DNA from 2 places in the Paenibacillus sp. FSL H3-0321 genome. Region 1 is predicted to be linked to the other one. Evidence: a T-box and tRNA genes for the amino acid it is inferred to sense, from the RefSeq annotation. Region 1 holds a T-box; the other holds one or more tRNA genes.
What was found. The T-box of region 1 lies ahead of MHI45_RS11880 (arginine--tRNA ligase). A T-box ahead of a tRNA ligase gene usually reads a tRNA of that ligase, here a tRNA-Arg.
Positions count from the first base shown of each region.

Region 2: it has a tRNA-Arg gene. The T-box ahead of MHI45_RS11880 (arginine--tRNA ligase) is inferred to sense a tRNA for this amino acid. The anticodon was not compared.

Region 1 is NZ_JBBODH010000001.1:2,700,303-2,708,149, forward strand. It holds gene MHI45_RS11860 (DEAD/DEAH box helicase) at 92-3,367, shown strand; gene MHI45_RS11865 (hypothetical protein) at 3,504-3,860, opposite strand; gene MHI45_RS11870 (hypothetical protein) at 4,181-4,396, shown strand; gene MHI45_RS11875 (YitT family protein) at 4,715-5,551, shown strand; T-box leader at 5,605-5,826, shown strand; gene MHI45_RS11880 (arginine--tRNA ligase) at 5,915-7,847, shown strand, end outside.
Region 2 is NZ_JBBODH010000001.1:2,554,068-2,561,914, reverse strand. It holds rRNA gene MHI45_RS11280 (23S ribosomal RNA) at 1-1,891, shown strand, start outside; rRNA gene rrf (5S ribosomal RNA) at 2,036-2,152, shown strand; gene MHI45_RS11270 (AAA family ATPase) at 2,248-2,775, shown strand; tRNA gene MHI45_RS11265 (tRNA-Glu) at 2,917-2,988, shown strand; tRNA gene MHI45_RS11260 (tRNA-Val) at 3,070-3,145, shown strand; tRNA gene MHI45_RS11255 (tRNA-Met) at 3,213-3,286, shown strand; tRNA gene MHI45_RS11250 (tRNA-Asp) at 3,293-3,370, shown strand; tRNA gene MHI45_RS11245 (tRNA-Gly) at 3,417-3,491, shown strand; tRNA gene MHI45_RS11240 (tRNA-Arg) at 3,498-3,574, shown strand; tRNA gene MHI45_RS11235 (tRNA-Leu) at 3,600-3,678, shown strand; gene MHI45_RS11230 (response regulator) at 3,944-5,551, opposite strand; gene MHI45_RS11225 (sensor histidine kinase) at 5,544-7,373, opposite strand; gene MHI45_RS11220 (ABC transporter substrate-binding protein) at 7,693-7,847, shown strand, end outside.

The sequences.
Region 1 (7,847 bases):
AAGACAAAAGGAAGTGATTAGCGCTGTGGGTTTCTATGTGCCGGAACGGGTAATCAGGCTGCTATGCGGCGGTGCTGCTTTGGAGCAGGGGATGGTTTATTATGAAGCGGATAAGGTCACGCTGACCTATGCGGAGAACAATGTTGAGCTGGAATATTCAAAATACCGGGCTGAGGTTCAAGGCCTCGAAAGCTACGAAGTGGTGCTTGCTATAGACAGTGACGGTGATGTGAATGGGGAATGCACCTGCCCTGCATACCACCACGGCGGAGCTTTTTGCAAGCATATCGCAGCTGTTCTCGTGAATATACTCCGTCAGGAAATGGACACGGAACTCTCCAGAAGTATGGCCGGCCCCAGTCTCAACCTTCACGGAGGCTCCACCGGAGAGAGCGGCAGACTTACTCCGCGTAATCCGGAAACTGCAGCCTTTAGCTCAGGGGAACATACGGGTGACCGGAAACTGGTGACCAGCATGCTGGATATGTTCGGCAGCTCCCGGAAGCGTCCGAGCGGCACCGGAACCTATAGCGATATCAGAACTCCGCTTCAAGTCGAGTTCATCTGCAAGCCGGTTCTGTACACCGATGGCACTCATAAGCTTGGAATTGAACTGAAGATCGGACTAGAGCGGCTTTATATTGTGCAGAAAATCAGAGCTTTTCTAGAGCGCATCCACCGCGGGGAGTCCTTTGAGTTCACCAAGCATTTTATCTATGACCCTTCCTTGCACAGCTTCAATAAAGAAGACAATGCGGTGATTCTGAAGCTGATCGAAGTCCTTTTAAATGAAAAGATGTACCATGAAGCTGTCAGTCCTCATACGCATTATTCGGGTGGCCCGGGAGGGGAGCGGCTGCTGCCGGTTCCGCCTTTTTTCTGGGAGCAAGTTCAGCCTGCGCTAACAGCAGTATCCTCTGTCCATTTGCAGCAAGGGGGAATAAGCACTGAAGGGCTTCAGATCACAAACGCTCCCCCTCCGCTGAGCTTTCAATTCGATCAAACCCCGGATAACAGCTACCGGCTGGATATCCAGGGGCTTGCGCAGCTTACAGTCATGGAGGATTACGGGCTTATCTTGTCTGAAGGCAGGCTGCTGAAGCTGCCGGTTCAGGAATGCCAGCGTCTCTCCGAGCTTAAGAAAATGCTGGCCTCCTCCCGCAAAGATGAAATTGCCATTGCCCCGGAGCAAATGGAGCCTTTTATGGACAAGGTGATTCCCGGGCTGAAAAAGCTGGGCCATGTGCATATTGCCGAGGCTATCCAAGGCCGCATCATCCAGGCACAGCTTCAAGCCAGACTTTATCTTGACCGGATAAGAGACCGGCTGCTCGCAGGCCTTGAGTTTCAATACGGCAATATTGTGATTAACCCGCTCGATGAGAAAGCACGCGAACGGGGTAATGAGGTGATTCTGATGCGGGACGGGGAAGCCGAAGGGCGGATTCTTGCACTGATGGATCATGCTTCTTTTACCCAAACGGAAAGCGGCTATATTATGAGCGATGAGGACGGCGAATTTGATTTTCTCTATCATACCGTGCCGCTGCTGGAGCCGTTGCTTGAGGTATATGCCACTACTGCTGTCAAGGGAAGACTGCTCACCGGAACAGCTCTGCCGAAGGTAACCTTAAGCTGGAATGAAAAAACCGACTGGCTGGACTTCAAATTTGCCATGGAAGGAATCCCCGAAACGGAAATTGTACTGGTGCTGAAATCGCTGCAGGAGAAACGCCGTTATTACCGGCTGCCGGATGGGGCGCTGCTGCCGCTGGAGAGTGCGGAATTCTTAGAAATCATCACCTTTATGAACGAAATCGGAATCCGGCAGGATGAGCTCAAAAGCCCGCAGTTCTCCCTCCCCCTGGCCCGCGGCCTGCATCTGAATGGCGACAGCGCGGGGGACTCCGTCACCATGGGACGCTCCCTGCGCCGGCTTCTGGCCAACATGCGGAATCCCGAAAATCTTGATTTCCCTGTGCCGGACAGCCTTGTTCCCGTACTCCGGGATTATCAGCAATATGGTTTCCAGTGGCTGAAGACGCTGGCCCACTACCGGTTCGGCGGCATCCTCGCCGATGATATGGGTCTCGGCAAAACGCTGCAGAGCATCGCCTTCCTGCTCTCAGAGCTTAAGGATATCCGGCAGGGAGGCCACCCTGCGCTGATCATCGCTCCGGCCTCCCTGCTCTACAACTGGCAGAATGAGCTGAAGAAATTCGCCCCGGAGATCAAAGCGGCCATAGCCGACGGGAACTTAACCGAACGTCGACGGACATTGAAGAACACCGCAGGAAACGATGTAATCATCACCTCCTATCCGCTGCTGCGCCGTGATATTGAAGAGTACGCCAAGCATTCCTTCCACACCCTGTTTCTGGATGAGGCGCAGGTCATCAAAAACCATGCGACCCAGACGGCTCAGGCGGTAAAAATATTGCAGGCACGCTACCGCTTCGCGCTTACCGGAACGCCGGTAGAAAATGCTCTGGAGGATCTATGGTCGATCTTCGGAGTTGTGTTTCCGGGGCTGTTTCCGGGCAAAAAGGCCTTTCATGACCTGCCCCGGGAGACGGTTGCGAGGCGGGCACGGCCTTTTCTGCTGCGCCGCCTAAAAAGCGATGTACTGAAAGAGCTGCCGGACAAAATCGAATCTCTGCAGGCCTCGGAGCTGCTGCCTGAGCAGAAAAAATTGTATGTCGCCTATCTTGCCAGGCTGCGCAAGGAAGCGCTCAAGCATTTGGACAACGACGGGTTTGGCAACGGCAGAATCAAGGTGCTTGCCGGGCTGACCCGGCTGCGCCAGCTCTGCTGCCACCCCGCGCTGTTCATTGCAGGCTATACCGGCGGCTCGGCGAAATTCGAACAGCTGCTGGAGATTATTGAAGAATGCCGCAGCTCCGGCAAACGGATGCTGATTTTTTCCCAGTTCACCGAAATGCTCGGCCTGATCGGCCGTGAACTGGGCCTGCTGGGTGTACAGCATTTCTACCTCGATGGCCAGACGCCTTCAGCCCAGCGGGTGGAGCTCTGCAACAGGTTCAATGAGGGTGAACGCGATCTTTTCCTGATTTCACTAAAAGCGGGCGGCACCGGACTGAACCTGACGGGAGCGGACACGGTCATTCTCTACGATCTCTGGTGGAATCCCGCTGTCGAGCAGCAAGCTGCCGACCGGGCCCACCGGATCGGGCAAAAGAAGGTGGTGCAGGTGATCCGCCTCGTAGCACAGGGGACTGTCGAGGATAAGATGTACGAGCTTCAGCAGAAGAAGAAGAACCTGATCGATGAAGTCATCCAACCGGGCCAGGAGGCCATGTCTGCCTTAAGCGAGCAGGATATCCGTGAAATCCTGATGCTTTCATAAGTTGGCCATGGATGCTTATCTCCTTGCACAGCAAACAGGGACTTTCACAGCCTAAAGCTGGGGATGTCCCTGTTTGCTGTATTTTTTAGAATGACATAAGGATTTCTTACTCTACCGGGTTCGGACTCCGCAGATATTACAACTCGTCACTCCATTTCTCATGCGTTACAACACGATGGGCATCCACCAATTGACCGTCAGCTTGTTTGCCCCATACTGAAATCCCTGCTTTTTCTCCTAGGTCATCGCCTGTAAAGAGAAATTCGAAAGAATCCAGATCGGCAAAGTAGTCTCTGGTCACCACCTCGTCGGGTGCGATTTCGACGACTTCACTCACATATAAAGTTCTTGTATTGCCCAGGAAGTAACCTAGAATATTAATAACCAGTACCTCTTCAGCAGCCCGATTCACAATCTTTACAGTTACAAGCTGCGCCGGTCTTACTCCAAGAACAGGATTATTCTCTATAGGTCCAGTAGATAATGTGGTCATCCCGTCTTACTCCTCCTTTCAACCCACTCATTTGTGAATATCAAACTCTGATTCTAGCGGTAGTGTTAATTGATCGCACAATATATTAATATTCGTGCGCTACCCTGACGGTGTGGACAGAAGACAGGCTCCATTCACCAAATCCTGCAGTAGTGCATAAAGTGTACAAAAGAGAGTTCGCCCACTAGTGGCCGCTGTTCTGAAAGAATGTATACGGAAGAAGGGAGTCCATGCCCCCTCCTGGAAAAGGAAAGAAAACGAGCATAAAAAAACAACCGGCAAACCCTAAAACGCAAAGTCCAAAGGGGCTGGAGTTTGCAGTGGCTGCCCTTCTTTTATCAGGCAAGTTAAAGGTAGACTCTGTCCAGATGTTCACGGACGCTTCGCTTCTTGTCAGCCTGGTTGGCAAATATAAATCACTTGGCAATTTGAGCGACAGCAACGTTGATAAACTGGTCAGCTTTCTCGACGACAACAGCAGCCTGACCTTGAACGAGATCATGGCCGCTTTGAAGAAAAAATCAGACAACTCTTGAGTGGAGGAATAAAGGGAGGCCTAGCACGTATGGACAATTTTGACGGTGAAGATTTTGCCGGGGGGATCCTGCTGGTCATTGTAATTGCGCTGCTTATCTTTGGTTCAACGGATATTAAGGATCTTACCGCTGCGCCCACTTCCGATTGAAACGGGACTCCTTACTTGAATTAAAATCATTTACATCCCATATAAGGCTTGTTATGATTAAAGTATCAAAAGAGCTGCGCAACTTATGTTTGCTACAAAGCGATTAAAGGATGATTTTTTCCTTTAATCGCTTTTTTGTGTGAGCTTTAAAATCATGGAGGTATATCGTATGAACAAAAGAGTACATGATATGGTTATGCTGCTTCTCGGGGCATTTATTTTTGCGCTGGCAGTCAATTTATTTGTGATTCCCAATGACTTTGGTGAGGGTGGCGTGACAGGGATATCGATCATTCTGTATTATTTGCTGAATTGGTCACCTGCGCTGGTCGGCATCATCTTGAACGGGATTTTGCTGATCATCGGCTACAAGCTGCTGGATAAAAAAACGACGGGCTATACCATTATCGCCGTTGCCTTTAACTCTCTGTTCCTGTACTTGACCAAGAACTGGCAGATCGCTTCGGATGAGCCAGTGATTAACGCTATTTTCGCGGGTCTGTTTGCCGGGGTCGGGATTGGACTGATCATCCGGGTCGGCGGCACGACTGCAGGTACGACAATTCTGGCTCGACTTGCCAATAAATATTGGGATTGGAATATCAGCTATGCCTTGCTGTTCTTTGACCTTATCGTTGCCGCACTGTCCGCCTTCGTCATTGGTATCGAAAAGATGATGTTTACGTTCGTTATCCTCTATATCGGAACCAAAGCCATGGAGTTCATTATCGAGGGCTTGAATCCTAAAAAAGCGGTGACCATCATCTCGGCACACTATGACAGCATTGCCGTACGGGTTACGGAGATTATGGACCGCGGAGTAACGGTGCTCCGGGGATACGGCTATTACACTGGCGAAGAAAAGGAAGTCCTTTACATCGTAATTAGTAAGCAGGAAGTTTCCATGCTCAAAAAAATCGTACGGGCTGAGGACAAAAATGCTTTTGTCACGATCCACGATGTACGCGACGTGTTTGGTGAAGGATTTATTGATATTTCTAAATAAGCCAACCGGCTATTGATTTATTCCATAAATTCGCTATACTGATAAAAATCAATATACAATCGATGAACGGGAAAGTAGTTGCCTTGGACCCTAGTCCCCAGCGAGCCGGAAGAGTGAGAGCCGGTACAGGCCAGTTAATGAAGCGCACCCGGGAGATGGACTTCTGAACTGATAGTAGGAAGCCCCGGCTGAAGACCGTTAACCTGTAAGGTGGCTAAACCAAGGTGTTTAGCAACGAGAGTGGTACCGCGAGCGCTAAAGCCCTCGTCTCTTTTAGAGACGTGGGCTTTTTTTGATGTTTTTTAGCCCGCTAAGTACATGTAACGCAAATCTGCTTCAAGAATTTTAAAGGAGGTTCATCCCGTGTTAAGCCAACTTATCAGAACAAGCTTGGAACAAAGCGTCCAGCAGGTATTCAGCAGCCTGAGCGCTGCCGCACCAGAACATTTAACCATCGCTCTTGAACAGCCCGCTAATCCGGATTTCGGCGACTACTCCAGCAATATTGCCATGCAGCTGGCCAAAGTCCTGCTCAAGGCCCCAATGGCTATTGCCGAGCTGATCACAGCGGAGCTTGGGCAACAGGAGGCGATCAAGGGTTTGCTGCAGCGAATCGAGGTTGCGGCTCCGGGCTTCATCAATATGTACGTGGATTGGCAGGAGTGGGCAAACCACAGCTTTGAGCTGCCGCCAGGGAACGGGAATAAGGTGATCATTGAGCATACTTCTGTGAACCCAAACAAATCGATGCATATTGGACATCTGAGAAACTCCTGTATTGGAGATGCGCTGGTTAGGATTTTGAAAAAAACAGGTTACAACGTGGAAGTGCACAACTATGTGGATGACCTTGGCAATCAGCTGGCAGATACGGTGGTCGGGCTAATGAATGTGCCGCTCGCGGGTGATCATGTCCGCTTCGGTGATTATTGCTGGGATATCTACGCCGGAATCAATAAGGAATACGAGTTGCATCCTGAGACGGTCCATAAACGGACAGAGATTCTCCACGCATTGGAAGAAGGAAACGGCAATACCGCTTGGCTCGGCAGCCTTGTGGCTGAACGGATTGTGAGAGAACATGTTGAGGAAATGAAAAACTTCGGCATCACCTACGATTTGCTGGTGTGGGAGAGCAGCATTTTAAAAGAGGGATTTTGGTCCTCTGCTTTTGCGCTGCTGGAACAGACAGCCGTTTTTGTTCAGGAAACCGAGGGCAAGCTGGCGGGATGCTGGATTCTGAAGCAATCGGCAACAGAAGGCACAGGGGCGGATTCAGAGGAACATCAGAAAGATAAGGTGCTGGTGCGCTCGAACGGGATTTTAACCTACACCGCCAAGGACATTGCCTATCATCTCTGGAAATTCGGACTGCTGGACAAAAACTTCTCCTACAGCGAGTTTAATGCAGGCGTTTGGACGACGGGTCCAAGTGGACAGCAGATGCCTTTTGGAGAGGCGGATATGGTGGTTAACGTCATTGATTACAGACAGGAGTATCCGCAGGCGATGGTGAAGCAGGCTTTAGAGGTATTGGGATATGCCGGGCAAGCCGGGAAGCTTCATCATGTAAGCTATGGCGTGGTTTCCCTTAGTCCGGCTTCCGCCGCTGAACTGGGGATCGATACCTCGGACGGCAAAACCTCTTACGCCATGTCTGGCCGTCAGGGCATCGGCATCAAGGTCACCGAGCTGGTCCAGCTCATGGAGAACACCATTGAAGCCACCCGCTCCGACAAAAACGGCCTGTCCAGCCGGCTGATCGCCACAGCTGCAATCCGTTACTATCTGCTGCGTTTCAATCTGGGGACGGAGATTGTGTTTGATTTCAAGCAGGCGACCGAGATTTCCGGCAATACCGGCGTATACCTGATGTATACCTATGCACGTGCGGGCAGTGTACTCAGTAAAGCCGCTGGAATGGAGGCAGGAGCCGTATTGGGAGCAGCGGCAGCGGCAACGTTGAAGACGGATGCAATGGCGGTAAATACGGCGGCGAGAGCGGTACTGGCGGCGGATGGGGCAGCGGATGCGGCTGTCGATGCGGCGGCGGATGGGGCAGCGGATGCGGCATCCGAACCAGCTGCGGTGCCGGATTTCCCGGCCCCACTGGACAAAGCGGAGCTTGCCCTGCTGAGACATCTCAGCATCTGGCAAGACACCTTATACAGCGCGAGCATCGAGCTGACGCCAAATACAATCTGTAACTACGCGCATACTCTGGCCTCGCTGTTCAATAACTTTTATTCCGCCTGCCCGATTCTCAAAGGGGACCCATCCACCATCCGCTTCCGTC
Region 2 (7,847 bases), 150 kb from region 1:
GACCATCAGCTAAGGTCCCCAAGTGTGTGTTAAGTGGGAAAGGATGTGGAGTTGCACAGACAACCAGGATGTTGGCTTAGAAGCAGCCACCATTGAAAGAGTGCGTAATAGCTCACTGGTCGAGTGACTCTGCGCCGAAAATGTAACGGGGCTAAACACACCACCGAAGCTATGGCTAGATGCTTTGCATCTGGGGTAGGGGAGCGTTGTATGCAGGTTGAAGGTGTACCGTAAGGAGCGCTGGACAGCATACAAGTGAGAATGCCGGTATGAGTAACGAAAAGATCAGTGAGAATCTGATCCGCCGAAAGCCCAAGGTTTCCTGAGGAAGGCTCGTCCGCTCAGGGTAAGTCGGGACCTAAGGCGAGGCCGAAAGGCGTAGTCGAAGGACAACAGTTTGAAATTACTGTACCACCGTAATCCGCTATGAGCGATGGGGTGACGCAGGAGGGTAGTGACGCGGACTGATGGATGTCCGTCTAAGCAGTGAGGCTGGTGTGTAGGCAAATCCGCACACCATTAAGGCTGGGCTGTGATGGGGAGCGAAAATTATAGTAGCGAAGGTCATGATCTCACACTGCCAAGAAAAGCCTCTAGCCAGGAGAAGGTGCCCGTACCGCAAACCGACACAGGTAGGCGAGAAGAGAATTCTAAGGCGCGCGGAAGAACTCTCGTTAAGGAACTCGGCAAAATGACCCCGTAACTTCGGGAGAAGGGGTGCCTCGGTAGGGTGAATAGCCCGAGGGGGCCGCAGTGAAAAGGCCCAAGCGACTGTTTAGCAAAAACACAGGTCTGTGCGAAGCCGCAAGGCGAAGTATACGGGCTGACGCCTGCCCGGTGCTGGAAGGTTAAGGGGAGCGGTTAGGAGCAATCCGAAGCTGTGAACCGAAGCCCCAGTAAACGGCGGCCGTAACTATAACGGTCCTAAGGTAGCGAAATTCCTTGTCAGGTAAATTCTGACCCGCACGAATGGCGTAACGACTTGGGCGCTGTCTCAACGAGAGATCCGGTGAAATTTTAATACCTGTGAAGATGCAGGTTACCCGCGACAAGACGGAAAGACCCCATGGAGCTTTACTGCAGCTTGATATTGAATTTGGGTACGATCTGTACAGGATAGGTGGGAGCCGTAGAGGCAGGAGCGCAAGCTTCTGCGGAGGCGCCGTTGGGATACCACCCTGATCGTATCTAGGTTCTAACCTGGTACCCTAATCGGGTACGGGGACCGTGTCAGGCGGGCAGTTTGACTGGGGCGGTCGCCTCCTAAAGAGTAACGGAGGCGTTCAAAGGTTCCCTCAGAATGGTTGGAAATCATTCGAAGAGTGCAAAGGCATAAGGGAGCTTGACTGCGAGACCAACAAGTCGAGCAGGGACGAAAGTCGGACTTAGTGATCCGGTGGTACCGCATGGAAGGGCCATCGCTCAACGGATAAAAGCTACCCTGGGGATAACAGGCTTATCTCCCCCAAGAGTCCACATCGACGGGGAGGTTTGGCACCTCGATGTCGGCTCATCGCATCCTGGGGCTGAAGTAGGTCCCAAGGGTTGGGCTGTTCGCCCATTAAAGCGGTACGCGAGCTGGGTTCAGAACGTCGTGAGACAGTTCGGTCCCTATCTGTCGTGGGCGCAGGAAATTTGAGAGGAGCTGTCCTTAGTACGAGAGGACCGGGATGGACGTACCGCTGGTGCATCAGTTGTTCCGCCAGGAGCATGGCTGAGTAGCTACGTACGGACGGGATAAGCGCTGAAAGCATCTAAGCGTGAAGCCCCCCTCAAGATGAGATTTCCCGATTAGTAAGACCCCTTGAAGACGACGAGGTAGATAGGTTGGAGGTGGAAGTGCAGCAATGCATGGAGCTGACCAATACTAATCGGTCGAGGGCTTATCCAAGAATAAGACGCAGATTTGTTTCGGATTCAGTTTTCAGGAATCAAGTTCTGATTCATGAGGCCCAAGTGGCCAAGTGATGAAGATTTGTTTTCAGCATTTGGCGATGCTGAGACCTGAATTTAGCATTTGTACCGCAAATGCCCGTTTGGTGGCGATAGCGGAGGGGTTCCACGCGTACCCATCCCGAACACGACCGTTAAGCCCTCCAGCGCCAATGGTACTTGGACCGAAGGGTCCTGGGAGAGTAGGACGCCGCCAAGCACAGAGACCACTGTTGATTTAATCAGCAGTGGTCTTTTGTTTATGCTACGCTTTGCCAATACTAGGAATGGAAAGAACTCAAGGGGAGACTTTTAATGATCATCTGGATTAATGGTGCATTTGGATCTGGAAAGACGGAAACGGCTTATGCACTAAACCGCAGAATACCACAATCTTTTGTGTTCGATCCGGAGAATGCAGGATATTACATCCGAGATAACATTCCGCACGAGATATCCCAAGATGATTTTCAGGATCATCCTCTTTGGCGCGAAATAAACTATTCCATGCTAAAATACATAGAATCTCAGTACAGTGGAACTATTATTGTACCTATGACCATTACGGATTCCGGCTACTTTATGGAGATTGTTGGCAGACTAAGGCAAGAAGGTGTAGAGGTTCATCATTTCACCTTATGTGCTTCCCAGGAGACGCTGCTTAGAAGATTGAATAGCCGGGGGGACTCTAATAACTCTTGGCCCGCCCAACAGATTGAGCGATGTCTCAAGGGCCTTGGCCAGGAGATATTTCAATGCCACCTGGATAATGACCAGTTGACAGTTGAAGAGGTAGTAGAGGCTATAGCGTTGCAACTGGGTATCACCCTGTTACCCGCATAATTTCAGCTCTAATTATTGCAGATTAGCTAGCTTGAAGATCTTACTGAAAGAAATAAAATTATAAAATCCTTATAAACTATTGCTATATAGTCTTATAATTGATATAATACTTTTTGTTGTCACAAAAGACAACTTTATTGTGGCCCGTTGGTCAAGGGGTTAAGACACCTCCCTTTCACGGAGGTAACATGGGTTCGAATCCCATACGGGTCATCAACTTTTTATCGAATTCCGCTGATAAAGATTGCTTTTATCAGAAGAATGTGTTAAGATCATTAAGTTGCTTCTTTCATTGGAGGCTTAGCTCAGCTGGGAGAGCATCTGCCTTACAAGCAGAGGGTCGGGGGTTCGATCCCCTCAGCCTCCACCAGAGGATTCCTTAAATAGCGGAATGTTGTGCTTCTGGGAAGATCAAAGAAATAAACACTTTTTACTGACGCGGGGTGGAGCAGCCCGGTAGCTCGTCGGGCTCATAACCCGAAGGCCGCAGGTTCAAATCCTGCCCCCGCAATTATTTGGAACCGTGGTGTAGTTGGCCTAACATGCCTGCCTGTCACGCAGGAGATCGCGGGTTCGAATCCCGTCGGTTCCGCCATTTATGGCACCGGGTTAGAATCTCAGCAATATCATACATACTGTGTGCGGACGTGGCTCAGCGGTAGAGCATCGCCTTGCCAAGGCGAGGGTCGCGGGTTCGATTCCCGTCGTCCGCTCCATAATATGCGCCCTTAGCTCAGCTGGATAGAGCGTTTGACTACGAATCAAAAGGCCGGGAGTTCGAATCTCTCAGGGCGCGCCATTTTTAATCTAATAATTAAATATACGCCGGCGTGGCGGAATGGCAGACGCGCTCGACTCAAAATCGAGTGGGAAACCGTGGAGGTTCGAGTCCTCTCGCCGGTATTAGCTAAAAAGGTTATGAAATTGTATTTATACAATTTCATAACCTTTTTTTATATTTTAATGGTCTGAACTCCATGCTTTTACAAAGGAAACTTTTGACCTCAATTTGAGATGGGCTTTAAGGTTTGCAATTGTTAAATCATCACTATGTCCGAGCCATTCCTGAACATAGGCACCCGGAATAATCACCGGCGCATCCGCAGTCCTGTGGGTGCACCAGTGATTGACTGGAAAGCAGGAAGATGATAATGAGCAGCGGCGGCTTTTATCCCAATTCTGTCTGTGAATAATTCAGCTTGTATTCCTTGGGACTCATCCCTGTGTATTTGGAGAACACATGGGTGAAATAAGCAGGTGTCTCAATACCGACTGCTTCCGCGACTTCAAATACTTTACTCGCCGGATTCCTGAGTAATTTCTTGGCCATTTCAATCCGGTACTTGTTGATCGCGTCGATGATGGACTCGCCGGTTACTTTCTTGTAAAGGCGGCTGAGGTAGCTGCTGTTGATATGGATATGGTTCGCAATAATCTGCAGATTCAGGTTCTGGTTGTAATGCTCTCTTATAAATTTCTGGCATTCTATAACAATGTAATTGGGCTGCTTGTCATTAAATGCCACTGCCCTCGAGCAGCTTCGAATCAAGCGCTTTAAGGTGTCTGCCAACAACTGAATGCTCTTGCTCTCCTGGATTTGCTTATAAACCATGGATTGGCTTTCTTCCAACTCCGGTGCGAAGGGGTGGCTGGCGCTTAGCAAGCGGAAACAGTATGAACCGATAAGCAGACAAGCCACCTTTACATTCTCAATCGGCTCTTTGATACTCCTGTAGCTCTCAAGTAACTGATCCAGTTGTTTAATTGCCAGATCACTTTGTCCTTGTTGCAGATATTCAACAATTTGCTCTGCGGCATGATGGGGAGGAGCTCCGGGAGTGAGTGTCTGGTTAGTATGAGGCATATAAACAGCCACATAATTATCGCTATAAAAGCTGCCTTGCAGCGCTTCTCTTGCCTCACGGTAAGCCTTTGACAGCGTCAGCACATCCCGGTGTATCAAACTGATGCCGATATTAAGATGGAATCGTCTAAAGTTCTCTGCCATGGCGAGAACTTCATTGCAAATCGTGAGCAAGGCTTGTGTGGAGACTGCTGCGTTGCCGCCGCCCATGGAGACAATAGCCAGCAAGGAGTTTTTTTTCATTGGCATTATATAAGAGGGCCGTTTCTCGAAGGCTAGCACAAGGAATTGGCGAATGGAAGCCAAGAACCGGTGATATTCATTCGTTGGGGGGGAGCTGAGCGTATCCTTAACCTCCAGATGGACTCCGAAATAGTTCTCCAATTGCAAACCAAGCTCTCTTGAGCGGCTGAACAAACTCGCTTCATCGCTGATCAAGCCTTGGGCGGCCTCCTTCAGAAATTTCTCACTGATTTCGGAAAGATTGTCGTTGATTTTGCTCTCCAGCTGTCTCAATTTCTGCTTCTGTTCTTTCTCCTTTTCTAGCAGCCGCGTTGCTTTTTCAATCGCCCCGGGAATCTTCTCTGTGGGATTGGACTTGACCACAAAATCTACTACTTCATACTGAATGGCAGTTTGGGCATAGGAGAAGTCAGCGAAGGCTGTAAGGAGGATGACCTTGATCTGCGGAAAGTTCCGGTGTACATGGTCCGATAAAGCAAGACCGTCCATCCCCGGCATGCGGATATCGGTTACAATAATATCGATATCATAATGGCTGAGCATCTCCACGGCTTCCATCCCATTGGAGGCTTCACAAATTACCTCACATTGGAGAGCCCCCCAATCAATAAAACACTTCAGCCCTTTTTTGATAACAGGCTCATCATCAACGATCATTACGTTATACATGCGATAGTTCCCCCTGATCTACTGGTATGTGAAGGGTAACTTTGGCTCCCGCCCCAAATTCGCTCTCGACATCAACTCCATAAGGCTCGCCGTAGACCAGCTTGACCCGTTTATGTGTGTTGATCAGACCAATATTGTTGTGGCCTTGTTTGCGCATAGTCATGCTTTCGAAATTACACCAATTCCGGGGGACATACTCAAATCCATTGCCATTGTCCGTAATCTCAAAATAGATCGAATCGTTTCTGCGGTAAATGTGGATGTGGATGATTCCTTTGCCCAGCTTTTTTTCCACACCGTGAACAACGGCATTTTCCACCAAAGGTTCGACACTAAGCTTGGGAAGCAACAGATCCAGTATGGCCTCGTCCTCAATATGGATCGTATACTCAATTTTATCCTCAAACCTTTCTTTCTGCAGATAAAGATAAAATTTGATATAATCCAGTTCCTGACGAATCGGGACCTTGGCCAGACTATTGGAATAAATACCTGCCTGCAGCAGCTCCGTAAGGGACGTCACCATTTTGTAAACGGTCTCATCTTTAGATAATTTTGCTTTGTAGCCAATGGTAATCAACGTATTGAACAGGAAATGGGGATTCATCTGGGCTTGCAAAAATTTGATCTCCGACTCTTTGATCAGCAGGTGCTTCTCATAAACTTCCTTGATGAGATAATTGATTTCTTCCGTCATTCTGTTGAAGGTGGTACTCAACTGATTGAGCTCCACATCTTTGTAGGCCGGCATCCTTGTGTTGTAATCACCTTTCTTTACCTTACGAATACTCCGCAGCAGATCACGGATGACTCGGGTAAAGCGAAGAGATAACAGGACGCCTGCTGCGAGGGATATGAAAGCAATCAGAGCGATAATCCAAATGTAATTATGCATGCTTTCGGACAACTTGGAGAGTACTTGCTTCTTAGGGATGCCTGCAATGAAGGTAAGCCCGGTTGTGCCGATGCTGCGGGAAACAGCCAGGTAGCTTTCCTGGTTGATCTTGACTTCACTTACTTCGGCATTGTCTTTCAGCGCATAGACAGCGGGAGAAACGATAGAACCCAACTCTTGCTTATCGGCACTGGAATAGATGGCTCCCCGGTTATCAATGATGTAAGCCATAGCACCCGGGAAGGCGAGCAGCCCGGAATATTTTTCTGCTAAATCCGCCTCATTCGTGCCAAAAATCAGCACAAGGCGCTGCTGGGGAAGGTTGATATTGGATACAATTCGTGTGAAATAGATGGTACGGTCCTCGAGGTTTGGAGTGATAATTTCCTTGCCCCGAACGATGCCATTAACCGAATGATAGACAGCGAGATTGTTCTTGTTAATTTGTTCAAGGTTGGGCTGTGACTTTAGAACGGATATATAATTGTCCGCATCAAAAAAAACATAAGCCGTTGACAGCAGGCTGATATTCCAAGCGTTGTTGAACATAAGGCTGTATCTCAGGTCTTCTTCCATTTCACTTTTATTGATAAATATTTTGTAGTAGTCGTCTCCCGGAGACACATCCTCGATTGACCAGGTTCGTACCGTTTTATTGGCGAGGAAATGCAGAGAGGTATTATCAATAATCTGAAAAGATTTCTCGATATTGTCGTTGGTCTGGCGGATCAGAAGAGACAGATTATCATTGGCATTCCTCGTCAGAATCCCGGAGATGCTCCAATAGAAATAGCAGCCAGCGAAAGTCATCGGCAGAAGAATAAGAAGAAAGATTATAATCACAATTTTATTCCTTACCGGAATGCGGGAGATAACTCCATAAATTGGGCGAAGGCTGAGACGTCGCATGATCTGTTCATTGGACATGCTATCTGCTCCTTGATTGATGATACTATAGTAAAGCTATTATATAATCTTTTTTCTGTGGCGAATAGTCGAACAGAACGAAATGCAGCCATTTCCGGCCATGTGGTAAAGAAAACAACAAAGAGTTAAAGAAATCTGAAAGCCCTTTCAGTTTTCCCGCTGTTTTGCCATATTTGCTCAAGATATTATAAAAGATAATACCGAAAAACCAATTCATTCGCATTTTTCTTTGTTCTACAATGAGAGCTGTAACAAACCGCAATTGGCCGCAGCGTTACGACCCTGCATCAAGCCATCATTATTAAAAGGGGGATTTGATTTGAGAAAGCCATTCTACAAAGCGAGCTGTACCTTAACAAGCACTCTGATTCTGGCCATGTCCATTTCGGCATGCGGATCACAGAATTCATCAGAGAACAGCGGGGCGCCCGCAACTGCTGCACCATCCGCCTCGGGTCAGGCAAGCACCGCTCC